One region of the Aestuariirhabdus sp. LZHN29 genome, then DNA from elsewhere that is predicted to be linked to it. Evidence: predicted binding sites of a transcription regulator. Region 1 holds the regulator's gene; each other region holds the start of a gene.

Region 1 (7,696 bases):
AAATTCCCTCATATTACGGGAGATTCCGCTTCTGGTGGCCATTACCCTGCTTGCAGGGTGGTGCTTGCTTGACCTGCACCTGGGCCTGGTCGACGGTATCCTGTTACTGTCGGGCCTGGCGATCACCCTGTACCTGCTGTTTCGTTGGCAAAAACCACCACTGGCTGCCGAGAACCAGCAGCTCGCCGACAATGAAGCCGATGAGATTCCCGATATTCCCCTGGCACGAGCGCTGGCGATTCTTTTGGTCGGCCTCACCGTGTTATTGGTCAGTGCTCGAGCACTGGTTTGGGGAGCAACGGAGATCGCACTACTTTTCGGCGTCAGCGACCTTGTGATAGGCCTCACCGTCGTCGCGATCGGCACCAGTCTGCCCGAGCTGGCAGCATCTGTTGCCAGCGCTCTAAAGGGGCACCACGATATCGCCCTGGGTAACATCGTAGGGTCCAACATTTTCAATCTGTTAGCCGTACTGGCAATGCCGGGCCTGATCGCCCCGACCCATTTCGAGACCGAGATCCTGCTGCGCGACTATGCCAGCATGCTCGCACTGACCCTGTTACTGGCGGCCATGGCGTGGCTAGCACTGCGCCGCGGGGGGATTGGACGCTACAGCGGCGGCATTCTCTTTGCCTGTTATAGTGCGTATTATGTCGCCTTGTACTTCACTCTCTAGCCCATGGTAATAGCAATATGAGCCACCCAACCAGTTTCAAGGAGTCAGGCCTGCGCACGGTGCGCATGGAGCAGGAAGCGATCGGCGAACTGCTGCAACGCATCGACGGCGACTTCGAGGCGGCCTGCGAACTGCTGATGAACTGCCGCGGACGCATCGTAGTGGTCGGCATGGGCAAATCGGGTCACATCGGTACCAAAATGGCTGCGACCCTGGCCAGCACCGGCAGCCCCGCATTTTTTGTGCACCCGGGCGAAGCCTGTCACGGCGACCTTGGCATGATCACCGTCGATGACGTCGTCATCACCCTGTCCAACTCGGGCAATACCGGCGAGATGGTGACCCTGATCCCGCTACTCAAACGGCTTGGTGTGCCCATGATCAGCATGACCGGCAACCCCGACTCTGCCCTCGCACAGGCGGCAAATGTTAACCTGAACACCGGCGTAACACAGGAAGCCTGCCCCCTCAATCTTGCCCCCACCTCCAGCACCACGGTGTCGCTGGTCATGGGAGATGCGCTGGCCATTGCACTGCTTGAACGCCGCGGCTTTAGCGCCGAGGACTTTGCCTTCTCCCACCCCGGTGGCACCCTCGGTCGCCGCTTGCTGCTCAAGGTTGACGACGTCATGCACAGCGGTGAGCGCCTGCCCATCGTTGTGGAGGGCACCCCCCTGCGTGATGCACTCATGGAGATGACCCGCAAGGGACTCGGCATGACCGCCATCACCACTACAGATGGCGCCCTTAGCGGGGTCTTTACCGATGGCGACCTGCGCCGCTCACTGGACCGCGAGCTCAACATGGCAACCACCTCAATCGATGACGTCATGACCCGCAACTGCAAAACCGTCACCCAGGGAGTGCTCGCCGCCGAAGCGGTCCATATCATGGACGAGAGCAAAATTAACGGCCTTATTGTGGTCGATACTGCGCACAAACCCGTAGGTGCCCTCAATATGCATGACTTGCTGCGTGCGGGAGTCGTCTGATGTTCAGCCACCTAACTGCCCGCGCACAACGTATTCGCCTGGCGGTGTTTGACGTCGATGGCGTGCTCACCAACGGCCAGTTACTGTTTAGTGAAAACGGCGAAGAGCTGAAAGCCTTCTCTACCCTTGATGGGCAAGGCATCAAGATGTTGCAACAGGCCGGTATCGAGACTGCCATTATCACCGGGCGCCGCTCGCAACTGGTGGCACGTCGCGCCACCAATCTGGGCATCACCCACGTTTACCAGGGCCGTGAGGACAAGCTGGTTGCCCTGCAAGAGTTGCTACCCACACTGGGATTGACGCTGGATGAGGTTGCCTACCTCGGTGACGACCTGCCGGATCTGGCCGTTATTCGGCAGGTTGGACTGGGGGCAGCTGTTGCCAACGCCCATTTTTTCGTCAAACAGCACGCCTGCGCCGTCACCGAGACCAACGGCGGTAACGGCGCGGCGCGCGAGTTCTGCGATGCCTTGTTAGCCGCACAAGGGAAACTGCAGGACGCACTGGACCGTTATCTGTGAGAGCGCTGTTCATTGCACTGCTAGGGGGCATACTGCTCGCCTATGGGGGATTTTACCTCTACCAGAACACCCCCCTGCGGCAAGCCCTGACTCCGCCAGACACTGACCCTCGCGAGCGGCAGGAGGTCGACTTCTATATGCAAAACGCCCAGCTAACCCGATACAACGAACATGGCGCCCTTGACCACCGACTCAATGCCGTGGAGGTCAACCACTACCCCCACAACGACACCACGATGATCAGTGAGCCACGAATGACACTGTTAAAGGCGGACGGCGAGCGCCACATCAGCGCACGTTCTGGAAAACTGCTGCCAGGCAGCGAAGATCTGGAGCTATGGGATGATGTGGTGATGCGAGTGCTGGCGCAAGATGGTAGTGAACGGGGACGCCTTGATACCGATTTCATCACCCTATACTCTGGGCAGGAGCTGGCGTCCACCAACCGACCTGTCACCATTACTACACCCAGTGGCGTGACTCGTGCGGTGGGGATGAAAGCCAACCTTAACCAGGACCAAGTTCAACTGCTGTCCAACGTCAGAGGCACCTATGAAGCCCAATAGCTCCTTGATTATCGGCCTGTTAGCCAGCGCGCTCTTTAGCGCTGTCGCCCACGCCCTGCCGGAAGACCAGTCCCAACCTATTCGAATCAAGGCGGACACTGCCGATATTGATGAAGGCGCTGGGCGAGCCATCTACACCGGCAATGTGACGATGAACCAAGGCACTATCCATATTAGCGGCGACAAAATCACGCTCTACACCAAGGAGGGAAATGTCACCCGTATGGTGGCGGAAGGCAATCCTGCCCACTACCGGGAGAAGCCTGCCGCCGACAAGGAGATCATCAAAGCCTATGGCAATACCATCGACTACTCCGTTGCCAGCGATCAGGTGAAATTACTTAAGAACGCCCGCCTGCTGCAGGAGGGCAACTCCTTTACCGGCGAAACGATCCACTACAACATGACAACCCAGGCGGTTAATGCCCAGAGCGGAAGCTCCAGCAGCAAGGCCGGCAACCGTGTCGAAATGATTATCCAACCCAAAGTCAAGCAGTAGATATCCCCATGGCAACCCTTAAAGCACTTCACTTGGCAAAGAGTTACCGCGGAAGAAAGGTGGTCGAAGATATTTCGATCAGCATCTCCAGTAGCCAGATTGTCGGCTTACTAGGGCCGAACGGGGCAGGAAAAACCACCAGTTTTTATATGATTGTCGGGCTCGTGCAGTCCGATGGAGGCCAGATTTTAATCGATGGTGTGGATATTACCCGCCTGCCAATGCATGGCCGCGCACGCCAGGGCATAGGCTATTTGACCCAGGAAGCCTCCATTTTCCGAAAACTAACCGTTACCGAGAATATCCTCTCCATACTGGAAACCCGCAAGGATCTCAATCGCAAGCAGCGACTGGAAAAACTTGAAGCCCTGCTGCGGGAGTTCCACATCACCCATATTCGCAACAGCAAGGGTATCAGCTTGTCGGGTGGAGAGCGCAGACGAGTAGAGATCGCGCGGGCGCTAGCCACGGAACCCGCCTTTATCCTGCTCGATGAGCCCTTCGCCGGGGTCGACCCCATTTCGGTCAATGACATCAAGGATGTGATCCGCCACCTGCGCGACAAGGGCATCGGAGTGCTGATCACAGACCATAATGTTCGCGAAACACTGGATATCTGTGAGCTTGCCTATATCGTTAGTGAAGGCAAGATCATCGCCGAGGGTAATGCCGAGGCCGTGATGAATAACCAGAAAGTGAAAGACGTTTATCTGGGACACGAATTTCGCATATAGGCATTCATCCCGTTCAACCCTATAATAGAACCATGCAAGATTTTTGCCGGAGCAGGATGCGACCGGAAAACCCAACGGGAGTGATGCGCAGATTATGGACCGGACATTGTATTATTTATGAAACCATCCCTAGTCCTGAAAATGGGCCAGCAGCTGACGATGACGCCTCAGCTGCAACAAGCCATCAAACTACTTCAGCTCTCTACCCTGGATCTGCAGCAGGAGATTCAACAAGCCCTCGAATCCAACCCCATGCTCGAGCCCGAAGAGGGTTCCGATAATGAGGCGGCGACCGAGCAAGAAAGCGCAAAAGATGGTAGCGAGTTCGACAACAAGGCTGAAAACAACGGCCTAAAAGAGGCTGAGCAGCAGGATCAGCAAAGCGCCGACAGTGCCAACAACGAAAATGAGGTGATGTCCGACGACTGGCAGGACAATATCCCGGAAGATCTGCCCGTTGACACCGCCTGGGATGATGTTTATCAATCCAGTCTGCCGCCCTCCTCGGGGTCGGGCTCGTCCGACAACGATGAGTACAATCCGGCCACGCGAGCCAGCACCTCAGAAACCCTTCAGTCCCATCTGGAGTGGCAGCTTAACCTGACACCTATGTCCGACACCGACCGGGCGATAGCCATTACCATCATTGACGCACTCAAGGACGATGGCTATCTCAGCTGTAGCTGCGAAGAGCTGATGGAAGGCATCGAAGAGGATCTGGACATTGAACTGGATGAGTTTGAAGCGGTGTTACACCGTCTTCAGCAGTTCGATCCAGTCGGTGTGGCGGCTCGATCCCTCAGCGAGTGCCTGTTAATCCAGCTTGCCCAATTGCCCACCACCACCCCTCACCTGGGTTCAGCGGCCCTGGTGGTTGAGAAACACATCAACTTGTTGGGCTCCCATGATTACGCTCAATTAATGCGCAAAACCCGTCTCAAAGAGGCCGATCTCAAAGCTGCGATTGAACTGATCCAGACCCTCAACCCAAAACCCGGGGCAAGCATTCAAAGCAGCGAGCCTGAATATGTCATACCCGACGTCACCGTAAAAAAGGTGAACGGCCGCTGGACCGTCGAGCTGAACCCGGACTCTGTGCCCCGAGTCCGCATCAACTCGGGTTACGCTTCGCTGGTCAAACGTGCTGATAACAGTTCAGACAACACCTACCTGAAAAACCACTTGCAGGAAGCCCGCTGGTTTCTCAAGAGTCTGCAGAGCCGAAACGAAACACTGATGAAGGTGGCCACCCAGATCGTTGAGCATCAGCGCGGGTTTCTGGAGTATGGTGAAGAGGCGATGAAACCGCTGGTACTGCACGATATCGCCGAAGCGGTCAGCATGCACGAATCCACCATATCCCGGGTAACGACGCAAAAATACATGCACACCCCCCGCGGCATATTTGAGCTCAAGTATTTCTTCTCAAGCCATGTCAGTACCGCCAGTGGAGGAGAGTGCTCCTCTACGGCAATCAGGGCTATTATCAAGAAGCTTGTGGCCGCAGAGAACCCAAAAAAGCCATTGAGTGACAGCAAGATAGCGGGTTTGCTTGCTGAGCAGGGAATTCAGGTTGCTCGCCGCACTATTGCCAAATACCGGGAGTCATTATCAATTGCTCCTTCTAACGAAAGGAAACGTCTGGTATAGGTTATATTGATTGGCGACAACATTGAGATATCGAGCCTCGGATATGATCGGTAACAGAGGCATACACTTGAGCCTGACACGACGTCGACTCAACATCATGTAACAAACATTCAGGAGAAAACGCATGCAAATCAATATCAGTGGTCATCATGTTGATGTAACGGAAGCATTGCGTGAATACGTAGCAACTAAAGTCGATCGTCTTGAGCGACACTTTGACAGCATCACCAGCGTCAACGTAACCCTCAGTATCGAAAAAGAGGGACAAAAAGCGGAGGCCAATCTGCACGTCCGCGGTGCGGACATCCACGCAACTGCCGTCCATGAAGACATGTACGCGGCCATTGATATGCTGTCGGACAAACTGGATCGCCAGCTCATGAAACACAAGGAAAAGAATCTCGCCCGTTAATTAGATCTGGCTATGAATTTTATATCCCTCCTAAGCCCCGACCGCAGCCTCTGCGCTGCGGAAGGCGGCAGTAAAAAACGCGTACTCGAAACACTTGCCGAAACTCTCGCCCAGGCAGGGCAGGAGATAACAGCCGACGAGCTGTTTAACGGCCTGTTTGAGCGTGAACGCCTCGGCAGCACAGGCTTTGGCAAAGGTATTGCGATTCCCCATTGCCGACTCACCTCCTGTACAGAACCTGTGGCGGCACTGCTCAAACTGTCTGAGGGTGTCAATTTCGACGCCATGGACGAGCTCCCGGTAGATATCATCTTTGCCCTCGTTGTCCCCAACGAAGCGACTAACGAGCATCTGGCGATTTTGCAGGCTCTGGCCGGCCGGCTGGACAATGCCAGCTACCGTAACCGCCTGCGCGCCGCGCAGAGCAGTACCGAACTCTATCAAATGGCGATCGCCCCCCTCGACTGATCTCCCAAATCGCAGACCTGCCACAATGCAACTGGTATACTGCCAGCTCAGTGACTTACGCGGTCAACACCCACCACACCAGAAACAGGGCGCGGCACGCACCAGTCGGCAAGTGGAACCAGCAAAATGCGATTAGTAATCATCAGTGGAAGATCGGGATCCGGCAAAAGTAGCGCGCTGCACGTGCTCGAGGATCAGGGCTACTACTGTGTGGACAACATGCCAGCAGGCTTACTGGGGTCTCTAGCCGCAGAGATCTCAAGCGAGCAGTCACTTAGAAATGCCGCTGTCAGCATCGACGCACGCAACATGCACGCGGACCTTAAACGCTTCCCCGAGATACTGGCCCAACTAACCAATAATGGCGTGCAGTGCGAGGTGATCTACCTCGATGCAGACCCAGCTACCCTGCTAAAGCGTTTCAGTGAAACACGGCGACGCCACCCCTTGTCCAATGACAAATGCTCGCTGGAAGAGGCCATTTTCGCCGAAAGTGAGCTCCTGGCCCCCCTCAAGAATCGAGCAAAACTGACTCTGGATACCAGCGCACTATCACTGCACGAATTACGCGACCTGATTCGTACCCGTGTTGCGATGCGCACGGACGACAGTCTCGCACTGCTATTCCAGTCCTTTGGTTTCAAGCGAGGCATACCAATTGATGCCGATTACGTGTTTGATGTACGCTGTTTACCTAACCCTTATTGGGTAGCGCACCTGAGGGGCTTCAGTGGGCTCGAGAAACCCGTGCGGGATTTTTTGGGAGAACAACCTGAGGTACAGCAGATGCTGGCTGATATCGGTGACTTTGTGGAGCGCTGGCTTCCAGCATTCGAGGCGGGAAACCGAAGTTACATGACCATCGCCATCGGCTGCACCGGCGGCCATCACCGCTCGGTATACATCAGCGAAGAGCTGACCCGACGCTTTAGTAGTCAGATTCAAAACGTTCAGGTTCGTCACCGCGAACTGCACACCGCGCAAAAACAATAAAATATAATAACAGTAGCGACAATGATAGAAACCAAGATTCATATCATCAACAAACTCGGACTCCACGCCCGAGCAGCGTCAAAATTTGTGACCACGGCGGCCGCTTTCGGCAGTAGTATCGAAGTGGGGCGCGGCACCACCATGGTCGATGGCAAAAGCATCATGTCGGTGATGCTGCTGGC
Region 2 (7,696 bases), on a different contig from region 1:
AACTCGATTACTGACCCCTGATTAAGTTGAAGAAGGTTGCGAATAGTAATGTCGGTTCCACCCACTTCCATGGAGATAGTGACGGGAATATCCAGAATCACATCAAGATTGGGGCCATCTTCACTACCCGCAAACGCAGGAAGTGCATTATTCGGCTCCGCCAGCTGCTCCATCACCGCCGGAGCGGGCTTCTCAGCTTCATTGAGTAGTGCATCGATATCCTCCTGATCGCCACCATCTCCCGACTCCTCAAGGGCCGCAGCCCACTCATCGGCCAACGCCTGATCATCGCTACCTTCACCGCTCATATTTTCTTCACTCATGGGGTCTTGTCCGTCTGCCTGAACACCTGGTTCCAGCTCATTATTATCATCAGAATCTGCCATAACCGCCTCCCTCCGTTACTTGGGACGTTCTATCGCACTGAGTACCTGTAACGCCAGGTTATCCCGTGAAACACCCAACTTGGTTTTGAACGTCGGTATTCCGTTGGCTTGTAACACAATATATTCTGGCATCTCAACCGGAATAACATCTCCTGGCTTCATTGCCATTACTTCCCGCAGGGAGAGATCACGATCGACAACAGTGGCAGATAGATCTACCCGTGCGGACATGATCTCCTCGCGCAACGAGCGAATCCAGCGTTCATCACGATCATCAATATCGCTCTGCACACCGGCATCAAGAACCTCACGTATTGGCTCAATCATTGAATAAGGCAAGGTAACGTGCATATCACCACCACCACCATCCAACTCAATATGAAAAGTACTCACAACAACCACTTCGCTAGGACTGACGATATTGGCAAGTGCAGGATTTACTTCTGAGTTTACATAGTCAAAGTCAACTTTTAGAACCGGCCCCCAAGCTTCCTTAAGGTCAATAAAAACCTGTTCCAGAACCAATTGTACAACCCGGTTTTCTGTAGGAGTAAACTCACGCCCCTCAATCTTGGCGTGCAGCCCTTCCCCACCAAAAAAATTGTCTACCAGTTTGAACACCAGCTTGGCATCGAGGATAAAAAGAGAGGTCCCACGCAGCGGCTTAACTTTGACCAAGTTGAGACTGGTGGGCACATAAAGACTATGAACGTATTCGCCAAACTTCATTACCTGAACACCACCAACAGCGACATCAGCACTACGGCGCAGCATGTTAAACATGCTAATTCTGGTGTAGCGGGCAAAACGTTCGTTAATCATTTCCAGCGTAGGCATGCGCCCACGAACAATTCGATCCTGGCTTGTCAGGTCATAGGATTTTATGCCTCCAGGCGACGTATCCGTCTCTGTATCGACATCACCGTCATCTACGCCATGAAGTAGCGCATCGATTTCGTCTTGTGATAGTAAGTCTTGCACAATCAATCCTTCCCGGCGGACAGCTTTATCGATTACTGGATAACAAAATTGGTGAACAGTATTGATTCAATGACATCTTTTCCGGTTTCAGCTTTCATTACCTGCTGAACAGATACCAGCGCTTCATCTTTAAGTTTTTGCTTGCCCTCACTGGTAGAGAGCGCCGCAAACTCCTGCTGCCCAATCACCAGATTCAGGTTGTTTCTAATCAGCGGTAGATGGGTTTCCAACGCTGACAAAGGTTCCTTATCTCGAGCCATAACAGAGATATAGATCTGTAAAAAACGCTGCTTTCCATCAACATTAAAATCAACGATAAAAGGGTCGCCCAACGCCATATAAAAAGCCTCTTTGGAGCTTACTTCCTCGGATTCTTCCGTTTCCCCTTCGGCTACCTCGACCTGCTCCCCCCCCATTAATAGGAAATAGGTGGTACCACCGCCCACACCAGCGAGCAACACGACCGCTAACAGTAAAAAGATGACAAGTTTCTTCTTGCTGGCGCCTTTTGGCTCATCGCCACCTTCCTGAACTTCATCCGTATTATTCTCTGCCATGTCAATTATCCGTCGTATGACTGCAATACTGGTGGTATTGCAAAAGTTGAGCCAGCTTTATCGATTGAAAGCTGCTGATTTTATTGAAAAAAACCTGACAGCAGCAATCTCTGGCCTTCGTAAATCAGGGGTAATTTTAAATTGAAGACAACTGACTTACCAGCGACAGGCAATGAAACGAGCTACTTTAAATGGGCAATGACTGACTCGGATTACCGTCAGATCAAAGGTGCACAAACGTGAAAGGGCGTGCCAGCTCAACCGGCACGCCCCTCTACTCGGCAATTTCACCCTCAGATCAAGCGTAATAGTCGACCAAACTTGAACCCATAACCACCTTGGCTGCTGAGGCGTCGCCTTCAGCAACATCTTCACCCTCCGCCTCCTGTGATATTGACGAAACGGCACCGACTCCATCAGGGTCATTATCGTCGCCTTGCCCCTGCTGCTGGGCAAGCCCCTGATCCGAGACATCCACGCTGACTAACTCCACGCCTTGTTGATCAAACATCTCCCGTAGTCTCGCCAACTGCTGCTCCAATGCATCGCGCACCTGAGCATGGTTACTTGAAAAAACAACGTTGGCTTGATCACTATTAATGCTGATCTTAACTTCCAAAGGTCCTAAATCCGGGGGATCAAGCCGAATCTGTGCCGACTGGACGTTCTGGCTGCTAAGCCACATCACCTTGTCCATTACCGCCTCACCCCAGCGCGCCGTGCCAACGGTCTGGGTTATCTCGGTAACCAACTGCTGTGGCCCGCCAGGTTGAACTTCCCGTGTCTGGATAGCGTAACCGTTTGCCATAGGCACCACGTTGGTCTGCACCTCCGAAGGCGCCGATAACGAATCCAGCGGTGCCAGAGCAGCATCAATGGCCACCTTTCCAGCCTGGGATGAACGCTGCAGTAACGCCGACAACTCCCCGGCAGGTGCTGCGTGGGCGTTCAGTACGGTCGAGTTCTCTGCATCAGATACCGTAGGTGGTAGCCTGGATTCCAGCCCGAGCCTGGGGTCACCGCCCTCCTGTTTACCACTCAAGGGGCGCAACACCTGCAGCCAGGCCGGGGCATCTTCCTCAGCGACAAACTCCGCAGTTGCGCTCAATGATTGAATAACAGGAGCTACTCGCCCCGCCGGATCACTGCTGGCCGGAGTGATACCCCCCTCCCGGCCCTCGACTCCCGCTACCGCTTTGTCGGGTGCTGCTTGCGGCAAAGGCTGTTCCGTCAGCGGCAAACCGTTGCCGCCCAGCAAGGCGTAAAGCGTTTGCTGAACAAATGGTGGGAGCTGCTCTACCCGTTCGGCAAACTCAGCGTCAGGGAGATTACCCACCCCTTCTGGAAACAGCTGGGCCAACAACTCCGGCGATAGGAAATCCTCAATACTTTCTTTTAAATCAGTTAGTTGTGCCGAACTAAAGGTGGTCGGCGGCGACTCTTCAGACATGCCAGGAGCCACAATCCCCGCCACCGGTTCGGCGACAGGCATGGAGCTGGCAAAGGATATAAGTGCGGTTCCATTTTGCATAACGTGATACTCACTTTCGGGTTACACCCTGTATGAGCAATATGCAGGCCAACTATGAAACCAGAGAGACAGGAACAAAACCCATCGGAGGAATACGCCAACAACGCTGGTGTTTTTAATAACTACGGCTTGTTGTGGATAGCTCGCGCGCTGCGATTATTTACGAGCTCATCGATCTCTTTCTGCTCTTGTTGATTTTCCCAGCGCTGCTCCTCGGCAAGGTAGTTTTCCTGTAGCTGGGTAATGCTCAACGTGCGGCCACGTGCCGAAATCCAGCTCTGCCTCAACTGCTGCATCTGCTCGGTCACTCGCACTACTTGCGCCTGCTGCTGCTCAATCGCCTCTCCCAATTTCCCAATAAACTGAGACATCTGCTGCAGTTGCTGCACACTAAAGGCACGACCCTCTCGAACCTGCTGGTGATACTCCATTTGGTAGGATTGAAGCTGCAGTAACTTATTCTGTTCGCTTTTGAGGCGGTCGTTAATCTGCTTAAACAGCTGGGCCGCTTTCTCTTCATCGGCACTGGTTACCTGCAAAACGGTATTCATGCGAGTTGAACGTTTCACGTCACCGTGCTCCTTCGGGTGTCATCTGATGGGGCCGGAGCCTTGGCAAATTATCGACCGTTGATGCCAACCAAGGTCAGCTGTCCATCACCGTATGTAAACCACCCAGGCTATCGTCGAAGGTTAGGCTTTCACGCAGCCCCTGCTGTAGAAAGCTACGCATAATGGGCTGTCTGCCGATGGCATCATCAATGGCTGGGTCACTGCCCGCATTGTAGGCTCCAATCGCAATCAAGTCGCGATTCTTCTCAAATACAGAGTAGATCTGTTTGAATTTTTGGGCCAACGCAAGATGCTCCTCGGATACAACCTGTGGCATCGCCCGACTTATCGACGCCTCGATATCGATGGCCGGGTAATGACCCGCTTCGGCCAACCGTCTCGACAACACCACATGACCATCGAGGATAGCTCGCGATGCGTCGGCTATAGGATCCTGGGGGTCATCCCCCTCCGTTAGTACGGTATAAAAGGCCGTAATCGAGCCACGGCCACTGGCACCGTTACCCGCCCGCTCTACGAGTTGGGGCAGCTTGGCGAATACCGATGGTGGATAGCCTTTGGTTGCCGGTGGCTCGCCGACAGCCAGTGCTATTTCTCGTTGTGCCTGCGCGTAGCGAGTTAACGAGTCCATCAGCAACAATACGCTCTTGCCCTGGTCACGATAGTATTCGGCGATCCGCGTACAAAGCATGGCTCCGCGTAAGCGCATCACCGGAGAATCATCCGCCGGCGACGCGACAACAACTGAACGGGCAAGCCCCTCTTCACCCAGAGTCTCCTCGATAAACTCCTTAACTTCTCGACCCCTCTCACCGATCAATCCAACAACAGTGATATCGGCTTGGGTGAAGCGGGTCATCATGCCGAGCAGTACACTCTTACCGACACCACTGCCCGCAAATAACCCCAGCCGCTGTCCACGCCCAACCGTGAGTATGGAGTTGATAGAACGAATACCTACATCGAGGGGTTCATTGATCGGTTGCCTGCCCAGTGGATTGATGGTCTCACCCGCCAGGGGAACATAATCATCAGCATCCAGTGCGCCTTTTCCATCGAGAGGCTTGCCAAGGCCATTTATCACTCGCCCCAACATCCCCATCCCAACAGGTACCAGGCTTTCAGTTTCCTGAGGGATCACCCGCGCACCGGGCTGAATGCCAGGGGCCGTTTCGAGGGGCATCAAAAAGATTCGTTTGTCGTCAAACCCCATCACTTCGGCTTCTATATAACCTCCGTCATGGGTTTCGATCAGGCACCGCTTACCGGTAGAAACCCGACAACCAACAGCTTCCAGGGTCAACCCCACCATGCGGGTCAAACGCCCTGCAACCTGGGGCGTTGAAACCGGCTTCAAACTGTTTTTGTATGCCTCAAGGCGTACGGCAAAGTCGGGGCGAATCACAGAGCCTCCCCATCGGGCGCTTCCGAGTCCTCACCGGGCTGCTCGTCATCGGGCCGTTCGTCATCGGATAAACCAGCCGCCTGCGGGCTCGCCGAAGGTGCAATCGATGAATCATCGGTTGCCGACAGCCTTTGCTCCAACCCCTCCAGGCTTTCATGCTGCTGCTGGGTCGTTTGTGCGTGTGTATGGAGATGCTGCTCGGCTACCTGTTCGGCAATCAGCGCAACTCTTTTCTCTACCGATGCATCCACCAAACTACTGGCGGTTTCAATACAGCATCCACCCGGCAGCATATTCTGGTCCGGCACGATCTGCCAATCACCCTGCAACTCTTCACAAAGTTTCTGCACAATGGGCTGATCCTGCGGGTGAATACTCACGCGTATCGCACCACTGGCCAACGGCAGTTGCAAAATCGCCTCGCGGCAGATCGTCTCGATATGCGACGAATCAGCATTGATTTCGCGACCTATCACCTCCCGAGCAATGGATAAAGAGAGTTCTGCGAGGGACCGGGTAATGGCTTCATCCTGCTCGGCGATCGGGTATACAAGCTGACGACTTAATTCACCGATCATCGCTCCCTGACGCATCAACTGGTCGTCAAAGCGCTGTTTGGCCTCAGCTTCGGCACGCTCGGTACCGACAGCCTCCCCCTGCCGCTCGCCATCGGCTTTCCCCAGGGCAAAGCCTTCGTCGTATCCGGCGGACTTGCCGGCGGCAAATCCCTCAACGTAGGCCTGCTCTCGCTTTTTTTGCAGCTCCTGCTCCGGTGTCAGCGGTGTTTTTGCTGTGCGACTCGCTCCCGCCACACCCGACTGTGATGGCGCCCCTGTGCGACGAAATCCTGAAAAACTCTGCTCTTCCCCCCCCTCGCGCTCGACAACATGGCCGGGGGATTCGAAAGCGGGTAACGCGACGGGGCTTACGGCACCGCAGCTCTCCGCGGGTATCAGAGTGTCGTGGCAATCCGATTTAATCGTCATGATGCATACTCGTTCACGCTGTTATTGGCGCTCAAGCTCTTGGCAGTCGGCCAGATACTCATCGACCGCCTCAATGAAGGCTACCTTGAGCTCGGGAATGGTTTCGGCTTCGTAGGAGATGAGGTCGCGTACGAACCCAACCTTGCCGTAGAAACCACCTTCATCCGTGTTCACTTCAACGGTGCCTGTGTAGTTTTTATGTTGAAACAGCCTGGGGGTGTTCATTTCAGCCCCTTTGGTAGTCCACAACCGATGCAGTGTCTACGCACAGAAGTCACCGTTACAGCATCTCCTCGCCACCCTTACCCCCGAGGACAATGTCACCCGATTCCGCCATGCGGCGGGCAATGGTAAGGATCTCTTTCTGCGCCGTTTCCACTTCGCTAAGCCGTACAGGCCCTTTCGCTTCCAGATCATCCATCAGCAGCTCGGACGCACGCTTGGACATGTTCTTGAAGATCTTATCCTTGACCTTATCATCGGCACCCTTAAGTGCGAGGATCAGCACATCAGAGGAGACCTCACGCAGCAACGCCTGAATACCCCGGTCGTCGACATCTCCCAGATTATCAAACACAAACATCAGGTCTTCGATCTGGGTGCACAGGTCCTCATCGACCTCCTTGATCTGATCCATCAACTGACCTTCAATGCCACTCTCGACGAAGTTCATAATATCAGCGGCGACCTTAACCCCTCCCATGGTCGTGGTCTGGGAGCCACTGCGGCCGGAGAACTGACGCTCCAAAATATTGTTGAGTTCCTGCAGCGCTGCGGGTTGCACCGTGCTCAGGCCTGCCACCCGAAGCACGATATCCAGTCGTACTTTGGGATCAAAATAGCCCAAAATCTCAGCGGCCTGGTCGGAGTCGAGATAGGCGACGACAATCGCCTGAATCTGGGGGTGCTCGTAACGAATAACGTCGGCTACCGCCCGGGGTTCCATCCACTTCAGGGTATCAAGCCCGGTAGTATTTCCACCGAGCAGGATTCGGTCAATGAGGCCGCTCGCTTTGTCTTCGCCAAGCGCCTGGGTCAACATGTTGCGGATGTAACCATCCGCTCCCACACCCAAGCCAGTTTCATTGCGTGCAGTATCGATAAAAAACCTGAGAACTGAATCGACCTGATCGCGATTAATATTTTCCATTTGAGCCATGGCCGCACCGACGCGCTGCACCTCTTTCGGCCCCATATGCTTAAGGACTTCCGCGGCATCTGCCTCACCGAGGCTCATCATAAAAATGGCCGACCGCTGGATGCCGCCCATTTTGGTTG
Region 3 (7,696 bases), on a different contig from region 1:
CTGCGAATGCTTCCCGGGCGGCGGGTAGTGCTGCGCCTGGAAACTAAACCGGGAACGGCGCAGGCGCGCGCGCAGACCCTGGTGGTCAAACTGTTTTACCGCGACAAGGATTACCTGCGCGAACGCGAGGGCTACCAACACCTGATCGACCAGGGCATCGACACCCCCGAGATGCTCCACCACTACCAGCACCCCAACGGGGAGCAGGCGCTTGTGCAATACGCTTTTTCCAGTGGCCAGTCGCTACTGCAACGCTGGCGGGAGGCCGAAGGGGCCGAACAGCCGTTGGCGGTATTACGCAGCGCCGTCGGCACCACCGCGGCACTGCATCACGCGGGCCTGGTGCAAGCGGACATCCATCTCGATAACTTCCTTGCCACCGGTGACCGCGTGCAGGTGATCGATAGCGCCAGCATCAGTGCCCATGCCACGCCCCTCGAACGCTCGACGGCACTGGAGAACCTGGCGCTGCTGCTGGCGCAACTGCCCCCCCGCGCCGACAACTGGACCTCTCTGCTGTGGCAACATTACGTCGATGCCATCGGTAACCCCGGATTCGACAGCAACGCACTCGGTCACGCCGTAACCCGGATGCGCGCCCAACGCTGGCGACATTACCGCAAGAAGCTATTTCGCGAGTGCACCGAATTCCAGTGCCAGCAGAGTTTCAAGCGTCTGTTGATCCAGCGCAGGGATGCCAACAACGCTGCTCTCCAGCAACTGTTGGCCGACCCCGACCCTTTTGTTGATGGGGGCGAAATCCTCAAGCGCGGCAACACGGCGACGGTCAGCCGTGTCACGATCAACGGCCAACGCTGGGTGGTGAAACGCTTCAATCTCAAAGGGCTCGGCCATGCCCTCAGCCGCGGTCTTAGGCCGAGCCGAGCCTGGCATTACTGGAGCAATGCCTACCGGCTACGCTTCGATGGTATCGCCACCCCGCTCGCCCTCGCTTTTATGGAGGAGCGCGCCGGCCCACTGCGAGGCCGCGCCTTCCTGGTGATGGAGTCGATCGAGGGCACCGACCTGGCCACCGCGCTCAACATCCCCTCCGCCTCTCCCTGCCCTGTTGCCACCCTCAAACGCCAGGTAGTGGAGATGTTCGATGGACTCTATCGGTCTCGCCTCAGCCACGGCGACACCAAGGCCAGCAACCTGCTGGTGACCGCCGAGGGACTGCAACTGATCGACCTTGACAGCTTGCGCAGCCACCGCCACGACGCTGCCCTCAAAAGCGCCCTGCGCAAAGACCTCGACCGCTTCCTTCGCAACTGGGAGGGGCCGCTACGGACCGAATTCGAGGCGCTGCTAGCGCCCTTTGCCAAGAAGCTTGAAACCCTGTAGGTCGGGCTTAAACTGGCCTCGCGGCATACCGCCCATCTCCTGATCGCTGCCGCCATCCCTGGCTCTCGCGATCTACGACCGACAGGGACGTCGGGAGTGCCGATTGTGCAGGAGCAACTATCGGCCTTTAACTGGCCTCGCCGCTCCTGGCCATCCCTGGCCTCGCGGCATACCGCCCATCTCCTGATCGCTGCCGCCATCCCTGGCTCTCGCGATCTACTTACATCCTGTAAGCAAAAAAAGGGCGCCCGAAGGCGCCCAATAGCGAGAAGCTTTTCGATTACTTGGAGGTGAACTCCGGGTAGGCTTCCATACCGCACTCGGCGATATCAACACCTTCGTACTCCTCCTCTTCAGAGACACGGATTCCGGTCACTGCCTTGAGGATGGCCCATACGATCAGGCTGGTAACGAACACCCATCCGAAGATAGTCAGGGCACCAATCAACTGGCCGCTGAAAGAAGCACCGCTGTTGGTGGCCGGAACAACCATCAGACCAAACAGACCGACGACGCCGTGAACAGAGATGGCACCGACCGGATCATCGATCTTCAGCTTGTCCAGGGTCAGGATAGAGAACACTACCAACACACCACCGATCGCACCGATCAGGCTGGCCTGGAAGGCCGTTGGCGTAGAGGGCTCAGCAGTAATAGCGACCAGACCAGCGAGGGCGCCGTTCAGTGCCATGGTCAGGTCAGCCTTACCAAACAGCAGGCGGGCAGCAATCAGGGCGGCAACCACACCACCGGCAGCAGCGGCGTTGGTGTTCAGGAACACCATTGCGACAGACGCCGCATTACCCACATCGCCCAGCTTGAGTACGGAACCACCGTTGAAGCCGAACCATCCCATCCACAGGATGAAGGTACCCAGGGTTGCCAGCGGGAGGTTGGCACCGGGGATGGCGTTAACCTGGCCATTAGGGCCGTACTTACCTTTACGAGCACCCAGCAGCAGCACACCAGCCAGAGCAGCAGCCGCACCGGCCATGTGCACAATACCGGAACCGGCGAAGTCGGAGAAGCCAAGGTCACCCAGGTTGTACATACCGAATACATCGGCACCGCCCCAGGTCCAGGCACCCTCCATGGGGTAGATGAAACCGGTCATCACCACGGCGAAGATCAGGAAAGACCAAAGCTTCATACGCTCGGCAACCGCACCGGAAACGATGGACATAGCGGTTGCGACGAACACAACCTGGAAGAAGAAGTCGGACGCACCAGCGTAGATAGAACCGCCTTCGAAGCCATCTTCACGGGCAGCAAATTCGCCCATTACCGCATCAACATCGACCGTTTCGATCCCGGATAGCATCAGGGAGCCGTCGTACATGATGGCGTAGCCGCACACCATATACATGATGCAAGCGATCGCGTAGAGCGCGATGTTTTTAGTGAGAATTTCGGTGGTGTTCTTTGAACGCACCAGGCCCGCTTCCAGCATGGCAAAACCGGCGGCCATCCACATGACCAAGGCGCCACACACCAGGAAGTAAAAAGTATCCATTGCATACTGGAGATGATATAGGTTGTTTTCCACAACAGTTCCCCTCTATTTAGAGTCGTTTGATTCGGTGAGTGATTAAACGGCGTCGGTGCCGGTCTCACCGGTACGAATCCGGATGACCTGCTCAACGGTGGTGACAAAGATTTTTCCATCGCCAATCTTGCCGGTATGGGCCGCCTTGCTGATGGCCTCGATCACCTGATCGAGCATCTCATCGGGGATAGCGATCTCAAGCTTTACCTTGGGCAGAAAATCAACCACATATTCTGCACCGCGGTAGAGTTCGGTGTGGCCTTTCTGGCGCCCGAAACCCTTGACTTCAGAGGCGGTTATACCCTGAACACCAATCTCGGAGAGGGCTTCACGCACATCATCGAGCTTGAATGGTTTGACAATTGCTGACACTAACTTCATGTAGAATCTCCTGGTTCGTTTTCGGGGCCGGCCGGTGGCTCTGAGTCCCGCGCTTATACTCTGGTCTTCCTGACCGGGTTGGCCTTAGCCATTAACGCTGCATAAACGTTGATGGCTAAGGCCACGCATCCTCGGGTAACTGCAATTAAGCGATCGGCCTGTGCAATTACGTAGTGCTTGCTCTTTGCACCAGCTATGCCAGATTGAGATTTATTATAAATTTCAATAAGTTATTGGCTTTTCAGAGAAGCAGGGAATTTCCTAACGCACCACAAAGCACCGTTTTTGGCCGATGCACCCTAACAGTGCACCAAGAGAGAGCAGTCTCGATTGTTCCCGTCAGCAAGCACCAGCAATGACCATTTCTGTTTCCCCATTGGTGCACTCCCACCCCGATAGAGGCTGGCTCCGCCGTTAAGAAGACACGAGGAGTAGGGGCGTGGAGATTCGCCTGTGCTAGAATGGCGCTTCTTTCAGGTTCAGCAGATTGCAGTCAGATGATCAACAAGATGTTTATTGCCGGCCTCAGCCGGCAGGCCGCGCAGGTACTCGGCGGCGAAAAATCCCAGTTACACCAGGATGCAGAGAAAAACCTGCAGCTGTTATTGCAAAGCGCCTTCGGCAAACTCAACCTGGTCAGCCGGGACGAGTTCGATACCCAGGCAGCGGTACTGGCACGCACCCGCGCACGCCTCGAAGCCCTGGAAGCCCGTTATGAGTCGCTGATCAGCGAACTCGAAAAGCGGGATCAAAGCCCCGACTAAAGCGCAGCGGCCCTACTCCGGTGTTTCCAGAAAGCTGACCAGCGCCTGGGCGGCTCGCGAGAGGTAGTGGTTACGCTTCCAGCCGATCCCTATGGGCAACCCTATGGGCGGATCGAAGGGCAGCGCGCGCAGGTCGGTGTCCTGTTCGAGGATCATCGACAGGCAGGTACTGATGCCCACCCCTTCGCGCACCAGGCGCTTCAGCAGCTCTATCAGGTTGGTTTCGAAGCGAATATCCAGCGGCTTACGCGCGCTGCGGGAGTAATCACTGAGCGCCTCACGCAAAAAATACCCCTCCCGAAACAGCACCAGCGGCTGATCGGTCACCTGCTGCAGGGTAACCGTCTGCTGACGCGCCAGGTCGTGGCCTACGGGTACGCAGGCCACGATCTGCTCTTCGATCAGTGCTCGGTAACGAACCTGCTCATGGGGACGGTCGGTGCGCAGCAGGGCCAGGTCGAGCTCTCCCGCCAGCACCATCTGCTCCAGGGTGGCGGTGCCCGCTTCAAACAGGGTGATGCGCACCCCCGGATAACGCTGGGAAAAGGCCAGCAGTCGCTCCGGCAAGTAATAGGAAGCGAGCATCGCCGACACCCCGAGACGAATGACACCCTGCTCCAGCTCCTTCAGCGCCTGCAACTCGCGCTGGGCGTCGGCCATGAGATCGATCATCTGGCGGGCGTAGCGCAGCAACACCTCGCCGTCTGCGGTGACGGTCATTCGCCGCTCGGTGCGGTTGATCAACTTTAACCCCACCTCCTGCTCCAGCTTCTGCATCGCCATGCTCAGTGCTGGCTGTGCAATCCCCAGCCGACTCGCGGCCTGGGTAAAGTTGCCGGTGGTCGCCAGCTCATTGAAATAGCGTAATCGTTTGAGATCCATACCCGGGGCTCGCCATCAAAATTACTGATAAAAAGTATCAGTGACATATATTGTATTTATTATGAGCCACATCATAGAGTAATGCCCATACCCGTCACCCTGTTTTGGAGAGTTTCATGAGTCAGTCACGCACCGCCTTCCAGTGGCAAGATCCCTTCGACATCGATGCCCAGCTCAGCGAAGAGGAGCGCATGGTGCGCGACAGCGCCCGCGACTACTGCCAACAGCAGCTGATGCCGAGAGTGCTGGAGGCTAACCGCCACGAGCAGTTCGACCCGGCTATTATGCGCGAACTCGGCGAACTGGGTCTGCTGGGCGCAACCCTGCCCGAAGCCTATGGCTGCGCCAACGTCAGCTACGTCTGCTACGGGCTGGTCGCCCGCGAAGTCGAACGCGTCGATAGCGGTTACCGCTCGGCGATGAGCGTGCAATCGTCACTGGTGATGCACCCGATCTATGCCTACGGTAGCGAAGCGCAGCGCCAGAAGTACCTGCCCAAGCTGGCCAGCGGCGAGTGGATCGGCTGCTTCGGCCTCACCGAACCCGACTCCGGTTCCGACCCTGCCAGCATGCGCACCCGTGCCGAAAGAGTCGACGGCGGCTACCGACTGATCGGCAACAAAATGTGGATCACTAACAGCCCCGTCGCTGACGTATTCGTGGTGTGGGCCAAACTCGACGGCGAGATTCGCGGCTTTATCCTCGAGAAGGGAATGGAGGGTCTGTCGGCACCCAAGATTGAGGGCAAGTTCAGCCTGCGCGCCTCGATTACCGGCGAGATTGTGATGGACAACGTGGTCGTTGGGGAGGAGCAGTTGCTACCCAATGTCAGCGGCCTTAAGGGCCCCTTCGGCTGTCTTAACAAGGCACGCTACGGCATCGCCTGGGGTTCCCTGGGCGCCGCCGAATTTTGCTGGCACGCCGCGCGCCAGTATTGCCTCGATCGCAAACAGTTCGGTCGCCCGCTGGCGGCAACCCAGCTCATTCAACTCAAGTTGGCCAATATGCAGACCGAGATATCCCTCGGCCTGCAGGGTTGCCTGCGGATGGGCCAGATGATGGATCAGGACGCGTGCCCGGTAGAGTTGATCTCGCTGCTCAAGCGTAACAACTGTGGCAAGTCATTGGATATCGCCCGTATGGCGCGTGACATGCATGGCGGCAATGGCATCAGCGACGAGTTTCACGTCATCCGCCATGTGATGAATCTGGAGGCGGTTAACACCTACGAAGGCACCCACGATGTGCACGCGCTGATTCTGGGGCGGGCCCAGACTGGCTTGCAGGCGTTCGGCTAATGAAGGGCGCACTCAGCGGTATCCGCGTACTCGATCTCAGCCGCATCCTGGCGGGCCCTTGGGCCACCCAGATGCTGGCAGATTTCGGCGCCGAGGTGATCAAGATCGAACGCCCCGGCTGCGGTGACGACACCCGCAGCTGGGGGCCACCCTATATCAAGGACAGCGCCGGCAACGACACCGAGGACGCCGCCTATTTCCACGCCACTAACCGTGGTAAGCGTTCCGTGGCCGTGGATATCACCCAGCCCGAGGGTCAGGCGATCATCCGCGAGCTGGCCAAAAAATGCGATGTTGTGGTGGAGAACTTCAAGGTAGACGGGCTGGCCAAGTATGGCCTCGACTACGCCTCCCTGAGCGCAATCAACCCGGCGCTGGTCTACTGCTCCATCACCGGCTTCGGCCAGACAGGGCCGTACCGGGCCCGGGCCGGTTACGATTTTATGATCCAGGCGATGGGAGGGTTGATGAGCGTAACCGGCGAGAGCGACGGCATGCCGATGAAAACCGGTGTTGCCCTGGCCGATGTGATGACCGGCCTCTATGCCTGCAATGCCATTCAGGCGGCGCTGATTCACCGCATGCAAACCGGCGCAGGACAGCATATCGACCTCTCCTTGCTGGACGTTCAGGTGGCGACGCTGGCCAACCAGGGCATGAACTACCTGGCCAGCGGCAAGGCTCCGGGCCGGCTCGGCAATGCACACCCCAATATTGTCCCCTATCAGGCGTTCGCGACCGCCGATGGCCATATTATTCTGGCGGTGGGCAATGACTCGCAGTTCATCAAGTTCTGCGCGATCGCCGGGTGCAACGAATTAGCCGGCAACCCTCTCTACAGTAGCAACCGGGAGCGGGTTAAACATCGCGATCAATTGGTGCCGATTATCACCCAACTGATGCAACAGCACAGCAGCGACTGGTGGCTACAGGCGTTGTCCGACCAGGGGGTTCCCTGCGGTCCCATCAATACCCTCGACCAGGTATTTGACGATCCCCAGGTGCAACACCGGGAGATGCAGCTGGAGCTGCCACGATCACAAGGGGGTAGCGCGCCGAGTATCGCCAACCCGATTAAATTTTCCTCCACTCCCATCGAGTATCAGGGTGCGGCCCCCGGTCTTGGCCAGGACTCCCGCACGCTGCTGCAAGCGTTACTGCAGTTACCCGATGACAACTGGGACGAACTCAAAGCCAACGGGGTGCTGGAATAACCCAACCCGCCGCTACAGGCCCATGGCGCAATGGGCCTGCCTGCCCCGTAACAGGTCTACACTTATCGAAACCTCAGCGGGCACGACGATGACGATTCGCACTCCAGCACCCGTACAGAACATCATCTTTACCCACACCCCAAGGGTTCCCAGGCTCGTCTTGTGGCTGGGGCTGGGGCTATTAAGCCTGCTGTCGGCTCCCACCCTCATTGCCGATGGCACGCAATCCGGCACGGCACCGCACCGCCTGGTTCATTTTTCCAGCGC
Region 4 (7,696 bases), 610 kb from region 1:
ATACGATCCCGTTCGAGGGCACTGAGAACTCCCTCTACCGGTCTCAGGCCAATACCATCGTGGGAGGCGATAAAATTAAGATAGGTTGAACCAAGCGGTGGCGCTGGCATGCTCATTAACCATTCGGTCAAACCGCAGCAATCGCCGCCATAGAGAGTATGCAGCAACAGGGGAGGTAACGGGAAGTTATAGACCATGTGCGCTTCGTTGCCGTTACCAAAATAGGAGAGATTTTCCCGGTTAGGGACATTGGTTTCAGTGAGTAACAGGGCACCGGACTCGGCGTGCAGTACCAGAGTGCGCAGCAGGCGCACGATCTCATGAGTTTCGGGGCGGTGCAGGCAATCGGTACCCACCTCCTTCCAAAGAAATGCGATGGCATCGAGGCGAAACACCCTCACCCCTCGATCCAGGTAAAGCCGAATGATTCGGGCAAACTCAACCAGCAACTCGGGGTTGGAAAAATCAAGGTCTACCTGATCATGGCTAAAGGTACACCAGACGTGCCGTTTGCCGTCGACCGTCTGCACCTCTCGCAACAACTCGCTGGCTCTGGGCCGCACGACCCGCGACAGGTCTTCAGCGGGATCACAGCAGATAAAGTAATTGCGGCCTGGATCGATTCCCGCCTGAAAATTATCAAACCAGGCGCTGCGCGAAGAGATATGATTGATCACCAGATCCGACATCAGCACGAAGTCATCCGCTATCGCCTGAATATCACTCCACTCACCCAGGGTTTCGTTAACACTGGTAAAGTCCATGACGGAGAAGCCATCGTCCGAGGTGTAAGGAAAGAATGGCAATATATGGACCCCACTTATTGTCCCCGATAACTCGTTCAGCAAGAATCGCTGTAAGCTATGGAGGGGCTTCTCTCCATCCCGGTAGATGGTGTCGCCATAGGTGATCAGGTAAGCATCAGCGGCGCTCCAGTGACTGGGCTGCTCCACTCCTTGGCCGAGACAAGGCGCTTCACCCCGCAACCTCATCTCATGGAGCAGACGATCCACAACAGACTCAAGATCTATCTCATTTCGATAGATCTGTCGCAGCTGCTCGCCGATTCGAGCACGTAGCGAAAAACTGCTCACAGTGCAGCCATTTCCCGGTGATCCTCCTCCACCGCTTCATAGAGCCGTTCCAGAATATCCGGCTGGGCGGAGATCACCCGGTTCCAGCTGGGTATAAAGGGCTTTTCCATCGGGTTATCCAGAAAGTAATTACCCGCTTCCATAATGTTGCGAGCGAAAAGCTCAACCGCTTCCTCCTCGTCGTGACGATCAAACACTAGCCCATTAATGCGCGCATCATTGTGATAGGTTTCTATAAAGTCCAGGGCAATACGGTAGTAGGTCGCTTTGATCGTTCTAAAACGTTCATTGGAGAACACCTCGCCGTTAGTGGCGAGTTTACGGAAAATGGCTTTAGCAATATCATGACTCATCTTGCTAAGCCCCTTACTGGCGTCCTCTTTGGATAGCGGCTGGTGTTTGTGATCGTAGACATCGGCAATGTCCACCTGGCAAATGCGATTGGTGGCATAGTTACGCTTCATCTCCGACAACACGCCGATCTCAAGGCCCCAGTCCGAGGGAATACGAAGATCATTTAACACATCCACCTGAAACGAAAACTCACCCGCCAGGGGATAGCGATAACTATCGAGGTACTCGAGGTAATCCGAGTGACCACACACACACTTAAGGGCGCGAATCAGCGGTGTCACCAGCAGCCGACTAACCCGTCCGTTAATCTTGTTAGCGCCTACGCGCGCGTAGTATCCCTTGCAAAACTCGTAGCTAAAGTTAGGGTTGGCCACCGGGTAGATGAGGCGTGCCAACATCTCTGGTGTATAGGTCAGTACGTCGCAATCATGCAGGGCAACCGCTCGCGCCCTGCCCGACGCGAGAATATAGCCAAAGCAATACCACACATTTCTCCCCTTCCCCATCTCACGAGGTGCGAGCCCCTGCTCCTGAAGCTGGGCATCGATCGCCCGCAGGCGGGGTCCGTCGTTCCACAGAATACGGAAATGTTGGGGGAACAGGGAAAAATACTCCTGCGCAAACCGGTACTGCCCTTCGTTGGCGCGATCCAACCCCACCACGATCTGGCTCAGATAGGAAGCATTGCGAACATGGGAAACAATATTTTTGAGGGCAGGCCCCTCCAGCTCGGAGAACAACGAGGGCAGCACCAGGGCCATAGGACGGGTGCGGGAAAACCCCAATAGCTCCTCCTCCAGTTGCTCAAGGGGTCGGTCACACAGATTGTGCAGCGTGGTAATAATGCCGTTCTGGTAAAAGTCACCCATTAGTTATCTCCATTATAAATGAAACCCCGGTCCATCAGACCCGCAACGCACTCGTTCCAACCGCTGGATCCGACCTGCTCGCTATAGAGCACCCGTTGCTTGCGTTTGAGTTTAAGGTGCTCTCCTGAGGGCTTGCGAACAACGCAGGAGATGTCAGCACTCTCCAACATGCGTCGATCATTATCGCTATCCCCCAGGGCCAGGGTTTGATAGCTCGTGTTATCGCGCTGTTCGAGCATGATCTGCAGGGTTCTCATGGCAATCGCTTTATCCACCCGATCCATGACGTGAACGAAACGGCCCCCGCGTTGCACGCAGAGTCCACTGGCATCCAGCGCCTGTGCAAAACGGGCCAGCTTTACCTCGGTATCCTGCCAGTGCAGCGGTTCGGTAAAGAGTCGGTCCTGCGCCTGCTGTGCGGCCGCCTCACTCAAGCCGGTGAGGGCGACCACCTCCTCTGGCGCCATGCTGTAGAACCCTTTGAAACGATAGTCTGTGGCCAGTGCGCTCAGACGATGCAGTAACAGCTCCCTCGATCCCGCCAGCGGTATAATCAAGCGGTTGTGGTAGGGGTACGCACTAGCGGGTAGCGATGGACTCCATTGCTGGGGAAAGGCGATCGCGGAGCCATTTTCAAAGATAAACGGGGTGTCCAGCCCAAACTCTCGCTGCCACTGCTCGATCTCGGAAAAGGTTTTGCTCGAATTGATAATGATCGCTACGCGGGTTTTCAGCTCGGCCAGGGTTTGCGCGCTGGCGGCGTAGCTATAGCCATCATGGTCGATGAGGCAGCCATCGAGGTCGGTAAATATCAGTGTTGCTTGCTGGCCGCATATATCCATCCGACGGTGCTACCCTCCTTTCAAACCTGTCTATGCCGAAGGGGGTAGGATTCCGGATAATGGCCCGCGCCCCCAACGACGCCAATGGGCAGAGCAATGCAGCATGTTTGCCAACTTGATAATTTAAATAGACACTTGCGGACCCTGGCCAGAAAACCCCTATACAAAGGCCGTTTCGCGCTCGCCATCGGCAGCGTTCGGCGCGCCTCCCTGCCTCGGGTCATGGCCGCCCCTTCAAAAGCGCCCACAAATACGCACCTAATTAGGGCAGCGAAATATAGCCGCTCCAATTAGGTGCAAACAGGATAGGTGCAAATCGTAAGCGTTATGCAGTTTATCGGAGAGAGGGGTTACCCGCGGCCGGATTTAACGTCCAGGTAGCCGCGCTGAATCACCGCTTCCAGTGCATTTACCGCACTCACCAGTTCATCAAAGGTTTCGCGACGCTGGCGCAGTTCAGCGACCTGGGTATGGCTTGGCAGGCTCCCCTCGTCGGTGCTCATATCGAACAGCGCGCCCAGATATTCGGCCCGTGCGTTGGCTACCATAGTCAGCATGGGCGCCAGATCATCCAGGCAGAGCTCTGCTACCCGGGGGTTGATGATATCCCGATTGATATCCCGCCGACGTTTTTCCAACTCCATTAGTAAACGGTTACTCTCGGATGTGTGCATAATTCCCTCTCTCGGTAATCTGGATCCTTAATACCTATAGATTCTATATGACCTTGCCCCCTCCCCCAAGCGCGCAATCCAAAAAGATGCTGGCATCGGCATCAGGATCAACGTCCCTCATGGCGAAAAAAGCTGCCCGTGTCACTCTAATGCTGAAAGATCATTCAATATTGCCTGACACCAGAAAATGCCTATAGTTAAGGCTTGTGAGACAGCGCAAGATTGATATAGTAGTACTAAGAAGGCCACTTCGGGGATAGTGCGGGCCACCCTTGGAACCGTCAATTTACGCTTCAACACCTTCGGGAACAAAGGCTTCGATTTATGCTCGAAAACCGAGTGAACGGCAGCATTATGGCGCGCTTGGCACTGTTGTTTTTTTGTGCGCTTTTTGCCGGCCTGTCGGCATGGGCAACCGACAACATCCGTTTTCGCGCATTCGATGCGATGCAAGGCCTATCCCAAAATACGGTTTCTGCGATTTTACAGGACTCCCGTGGCTACCTTTGGCTGGGCACCCAGGATGGCCTTAACCGCTACGACGGCCTCAGATTTACTCCCTACCAACCGCTCCAGAACGATCCCTCTTCGCTCTCTGACAGTTTTATAACCGCACTGATCGAAGATGATCATGGCCAGATCTGGGTGGGAACCCGCAGGGGACTCAACCGTTTTGATCCTGTCAACGACCGTTTTTACCGCTATGACACCACCAGCGGCTTAGGCAACGCCCAGATTGAGAGCCTGCACAGCGGCAGTGATGGCACCCTCTGGGTAGGTACCCGCGAGGGGCTGAATCGCTACCAGCCAGAGGACGATCGGTTTACCGCCATTAGCCTTGATACCGAAGACTCTAAACAACCCGGTATTCAAGCGATAACCGAGGACCAGCAGGGCACTCTGTGGTTTGGTGGCGACCGAGGGCTGTTTACACTCACCGATAGTACAACAGGGTCGATTCGCCAGCTGCACCTCGGGGGTAGCAACGACGCCAACAGGGCGATGAAGGTCTACCAGCTCCTGGCGGTGGAGGATTTCATCCTGGTCGCCGCTGGCAAACAGGGTGTTTTACAGTTATGGCCAGAAAAGCCCGAGCTATCGCGTCTACCGCTGATCGATCAACATCTCAAAGGACTGGAAGTAAAATCGCTCTATGAGGCTCCCTCGCGCACCCTCTGGATCGGCACCGACAAGGGGCTGGCTATCTGGCAATACGATCAATCCCGCTTCAGTCTCTACCATGCTGACGCCGGAGACCCCTACGCCCTGTCCAACGACCACGTTACCGCCATAAACGGTGACCGCAGTGGCGTGATCTGGGTAGGCACACTGCTCGGTGGCGTCAACAAGCACGTTCTCGCGCAGCAGAGTTTCGAGAACTACAGCACCAATTCTCTCGCTTTGAAATCAAATTCCATGCGCTCCTTTTTTGCTTTGCCGGAAGGAGAGTTACTGGTCGGCACCGACAACGGGCTTCACCTCCTCGATGCCGAGCGCACACTCACCCGGGTGTGGCAACAGGACAACGCCGACAGCAACAGCCTGAGCAACAACCGCATCTGGGCTCTGTGGATGGACCCAGGGCAATCCTCCGTTTGGGCGGGCACCGCTTCCGGCGGTTTAAATCGACTGGATCTGACAACAGGCGTCGTCACCCGTTTTGTTCATGACCCTGCCAACCCGGCCAGTTTGTCCAGCAATAAGGTTCGCAGTCTCTACCGCGACAACCAGGGTCGCCTCTGGGTTGGCACCTGGGGCGGTGGCCTCAACCTGCTGCAAGCTGATGGAAGCTTCCTGCGTTACTCCCATCAGGAGGGAGACAAAAGCAGCCTCAGCGATAACCGCGCCACGGCCATTGAACAGGCTGCAGACGGAAAGCTATGGGTCGCCACTATGGAAGGCCTCAATCTTTTCGATCCTGCAACAGGAACCAGCAAACGGGTTGCGGCTAGCGGTGAGCAGCAACTGTCCGACGGGCGCATCGCCAGCCTGCGCATGGATGATAGACAGCGACTCTGGATAGGAACTCGTAAGGGCCTCAACCGATACGACCCGAGCAACGGAGAGGTTATGCAGTTTGGGGCCGAACGGGGCTTGGTCAATGAGGTTATCTACGCCCTAGAAATAGACCAAAACGCTGCCGTTTGGGTCAGTACCAACAAAGGCCTGTTCCGCTTCGACCAGGGCGCCGAGCGTTTCAACCAATACACCGAAGCCGATGGACTGCAGGCGAATGAGTTTAACACCCGGGCTTCAACCCGTTTGGCCAGCGGTGAGCTTGTGTTTGGGGGCATCACGGGCTTTAACATTTTTGACCCTTCCGCGCTGGAACCCAATAGAGTTGCGCCCCAGCTGGTCATCAACGATTTCCGTCTTTTTAACCGCAGTGTCGGCGTTGGCGACGACAGCAAACTGCTGCAGCAAGGCATCAACAGTACCCGCCAGATTACACTCAACTATCGCCAATCGATGATCTCCTTCGAGTTCGCCGCACTGCACTATGTCGACCCAAAGAACAACAGTTACCAGTACATGCTGGAGGGCTTCGACTCGCAGTGGATCGACACCGACGCCTCGCGCCCTTTCGCCTCCTACACCAACCTCAACGATGGAAGCTATCAGTTCAGGCTGCGCGCCGCCAACAAAGATGGCGCTGCCGCTGAACTGTCGTTGCCACTCACGCTGATCGTGCTTCCCCCTCCCTGGCGCACCTGGTGGGCCTACCTGATCTACAGTTTACTCTGCGTTTCAGCCATTGCCGGATATATGATCTACCAGCAAAGAAAGCTGGAAAGAGAGCGCGCAATCAGCCGGCGATTGCGGGAGCTTGATAAGTTAAAGGATGAGTTTCTCGCCAATACCTCTCACGAATTGCGTACGCCCCTCAACGGTATTATCGGCCTGGCCGACTCAATGCTCGACGACAACCTGACCGAGGCGATGCAGGGCAATCTCAAGATGATCGTCAGTAGCGGCCACCGATTAAGCGAGCTGGTCGACAACATACTCACTTTTGCCAAGGCAAAGGCCGAAGGCGAGGATACAGAGCAGGCGACAGCCCTTGAGGCGGTCGACATTGGCCCCATCATTCATGAGGTCGTTACCCTCTCCCGGCCCCTGCTCAACAGCAAACCGGTGACTCTGGATGCGAGTTTCCCTGACAGTCTGCCACTGGTAATGGGCAACGAAAAAAACCTGCTCCAGATTATGCATAACCTGGTCCACAACGCGACCAAGTTTACTCACCAGGGCAAGATCACCATTGACATTAAATGTGAGCATGAACGGGTTCGTATCGAGGTCCGGGACACGGGTATCGGCATTGCTGACGACAAACAGGAGCTGGTGTTCGAACCTTTCCGTCAGGCTGACGGCTCGACCTCAAGAGAGTACGGCGGCACCGGCCTGGGGCTGGCACTCACCCGCAAACTGGCACAACAGATGGGTGCAGACATTCGGTTGGAGTCTCGCGAGGGCGAAGGCTGCTGCTTCAGCTTTGAGCTTCCAGCGACCGACCAAACCATTGCCCAACAGCAGATATCGCCCCAACAGGACACGGGTGTCGAGCCGCTCCAAAGCACCCAACCCGTTGCACTGGCCGTGGATTCTCTCCAGCGTAAGATACTGTCGGCCAGCGGCAATATCGAGACCCTTGATCCCAACAAGCGTTTCAGCATCCTGATCGTCGACGACGAACCGGTGAATCGACAGGTACTAAAAAACTACCTGAGCGATTACAACTTTAAACTGATTGAAGCCAGTGGTGGAGAAGAAGCCCTGCGTCTTGCCAAAGAGCACCACCCCATCGACCTGGTGTTACTCGACATCATGATGCCGATGGTATCCGGCTACGAAGTTTGCAA

The links. Region 1 encodes sigma-54, which starts transcription at its own class of promoters, with help from an activator protein. Its sites were predicted from a motif close to TGGCACNNNNNTTGCTNT; they were not measured.
Region 2: a site for sigma-54 is predicted at 3,489-3,506, ahead of ACP3PW_RS15235 (flagellar hook-length control protein FliK). Genes of this name have one in related genera too.
Region 3: a site for sigma-54 is predicted at 3,455-3,472, ahead of glnK (P-II family nitrogen regulator). Genes of this name have one in related genera too.
Region 4: a site for sigma-54 is predicted at 3,255-3,272, ahead of ACP3PW_RS10540 (HAD-IIB family hydrolase). Genes of this name have one in related genera too.

The regions. Positions count from the first base shown of each region.
Region 1 is NZ_JBNIEU010000002.1:196,179-203,874, reverse strand. It holds gene ACP3PW_RS07605 (calcium/sodium antiporter) at 1-676, shown strand, start outside; gene ACP3PW_RS07600 (KpsF/GutQ family sugar-phosphate isomerase) at 694-1,668, shown strand; gene kdsC (3-deoxy-manno-octulosonate-8-phosphatase KdsC) at 1,668-2,192, shown strand; gene lptC (LPS export ABC transporter periplasmic protein LptC) at 2,189-2,758, shown strand; gene lptA (lipopolysaccharide transport periplasmic protein LptA) at 2,745-3,257, shown strand; gene lptB (LPS export ABC transporter ATP-binding protein) at 3,266-3,991, shown strand; gene ACP3PW_RS07575 (RNA polymerase factor sigma-54) at 4,109-5,641, shown strand; gene hpf (ribosome hibernation-promoting factor, HPF/YfiA family) at 5,766-6,053, shown strand; gene ptsN (PTS IIA-like nitrogen regulatory protein PtsN) at 6,066-6,521, shown strand; gene rapZ (RNase adapter RapZ) at 6,648-7,514, shown strand; gene ACP3PW_RS07555 (HPr family phosphocarrier protein) at 7,536-7,696, shown strand, end outside.
Region 2 is NZ_JBNIEU010000004.1:246,298-253,993, forward strand. It holds gene fliN (flagellar motor switch protein FliN) at 1-386, opposite strand, end outside; gene fliM (flagellar motor switch protein FliM) at 402-1,367, opposite strand; gene ACP3PW_RS15225 (flagellar basal body-associated FliL family protein) at 1,400-1,924, opposite strand; gene ACP3PW_RS15230 (hypothetical protein) at 1,923-2,069, shown strand; gene ACP3PW_RS15235 (flagellar hook-length control protein FliK) at 2,223-3,455, opposite strand; gene fliJ (flagellar export protein FliJ) at 3,578-4,024, opposite strand; gene fliI (flagellar protein export ATPase FliI) at 4,101-5,429, opposite strand; gene ACP3PW_RS15250 (flagellar assembly protein FliH) at 5,429-6,418, opposite strand; gene ACP3PW_RS15255 (hypothetical protein) at 6,440-6,643, opposite strand; gene fliG (flagellar motor switch protein FliG) at 6,699-7,688, opposite strand.
Region 3 is NZ_JBNIEU010000001.1:680,243-687,938, forward strand. It holds gene ACP3PW_RS03290 (lipopolysaccharide kinase InaA family protein) at 1-1,344, shown strand, start outside; gene ACP3PW_RS03295 (ammonium transporter) at 1,625-2,857, opposite strand; gene glnK (P-II family nitrogen regulator) at 2,933-3,271, opposite strand; gene ACP3PW_RS03305 (accessory factor UbiK family protein) at 3,769-4,035, shown strand; gene ACP3PW_RS03310 (LysR family transcriptional regulator) at 4,048-4,917, opposite strand; gene ACP3PW_RS03315 (acyl-CoA dehydrogenase) at 5,034-6,215, shown strand; gene ACP3PW_RS03320 (CaiB/BaiF CoA transferase family protein) at 6,215-7,429, shown strand; gene ACP3PW_RS03325 (fumarylacetoacetate hydrolase family protein) at 7,518-7,696, shown strand, end outside.
Region 4 is NZ_JBNIEU010000002.1:803,343-811,038, reverse strand. It holds gene ACP3PW_RS10550 (sugar phosphorylase) at 1-1,094, opposite strand, end outside; gene ACP3PW_RS10545 (glycosyl transferase) at 1,091-2,317, opposite strand; gene ACP3PW_RS10540 (HAD-IIB family hydrolase) at 2,317-3,159, opposite strand; gene ACP3PW_RS10535 (hypothetical protein) at 3,510-3,833, opposite strand; gene ACP3PW_RS10530 (two-component regulator propeller domain-containing protein) at 4,158-7,696, shown strand, end outside.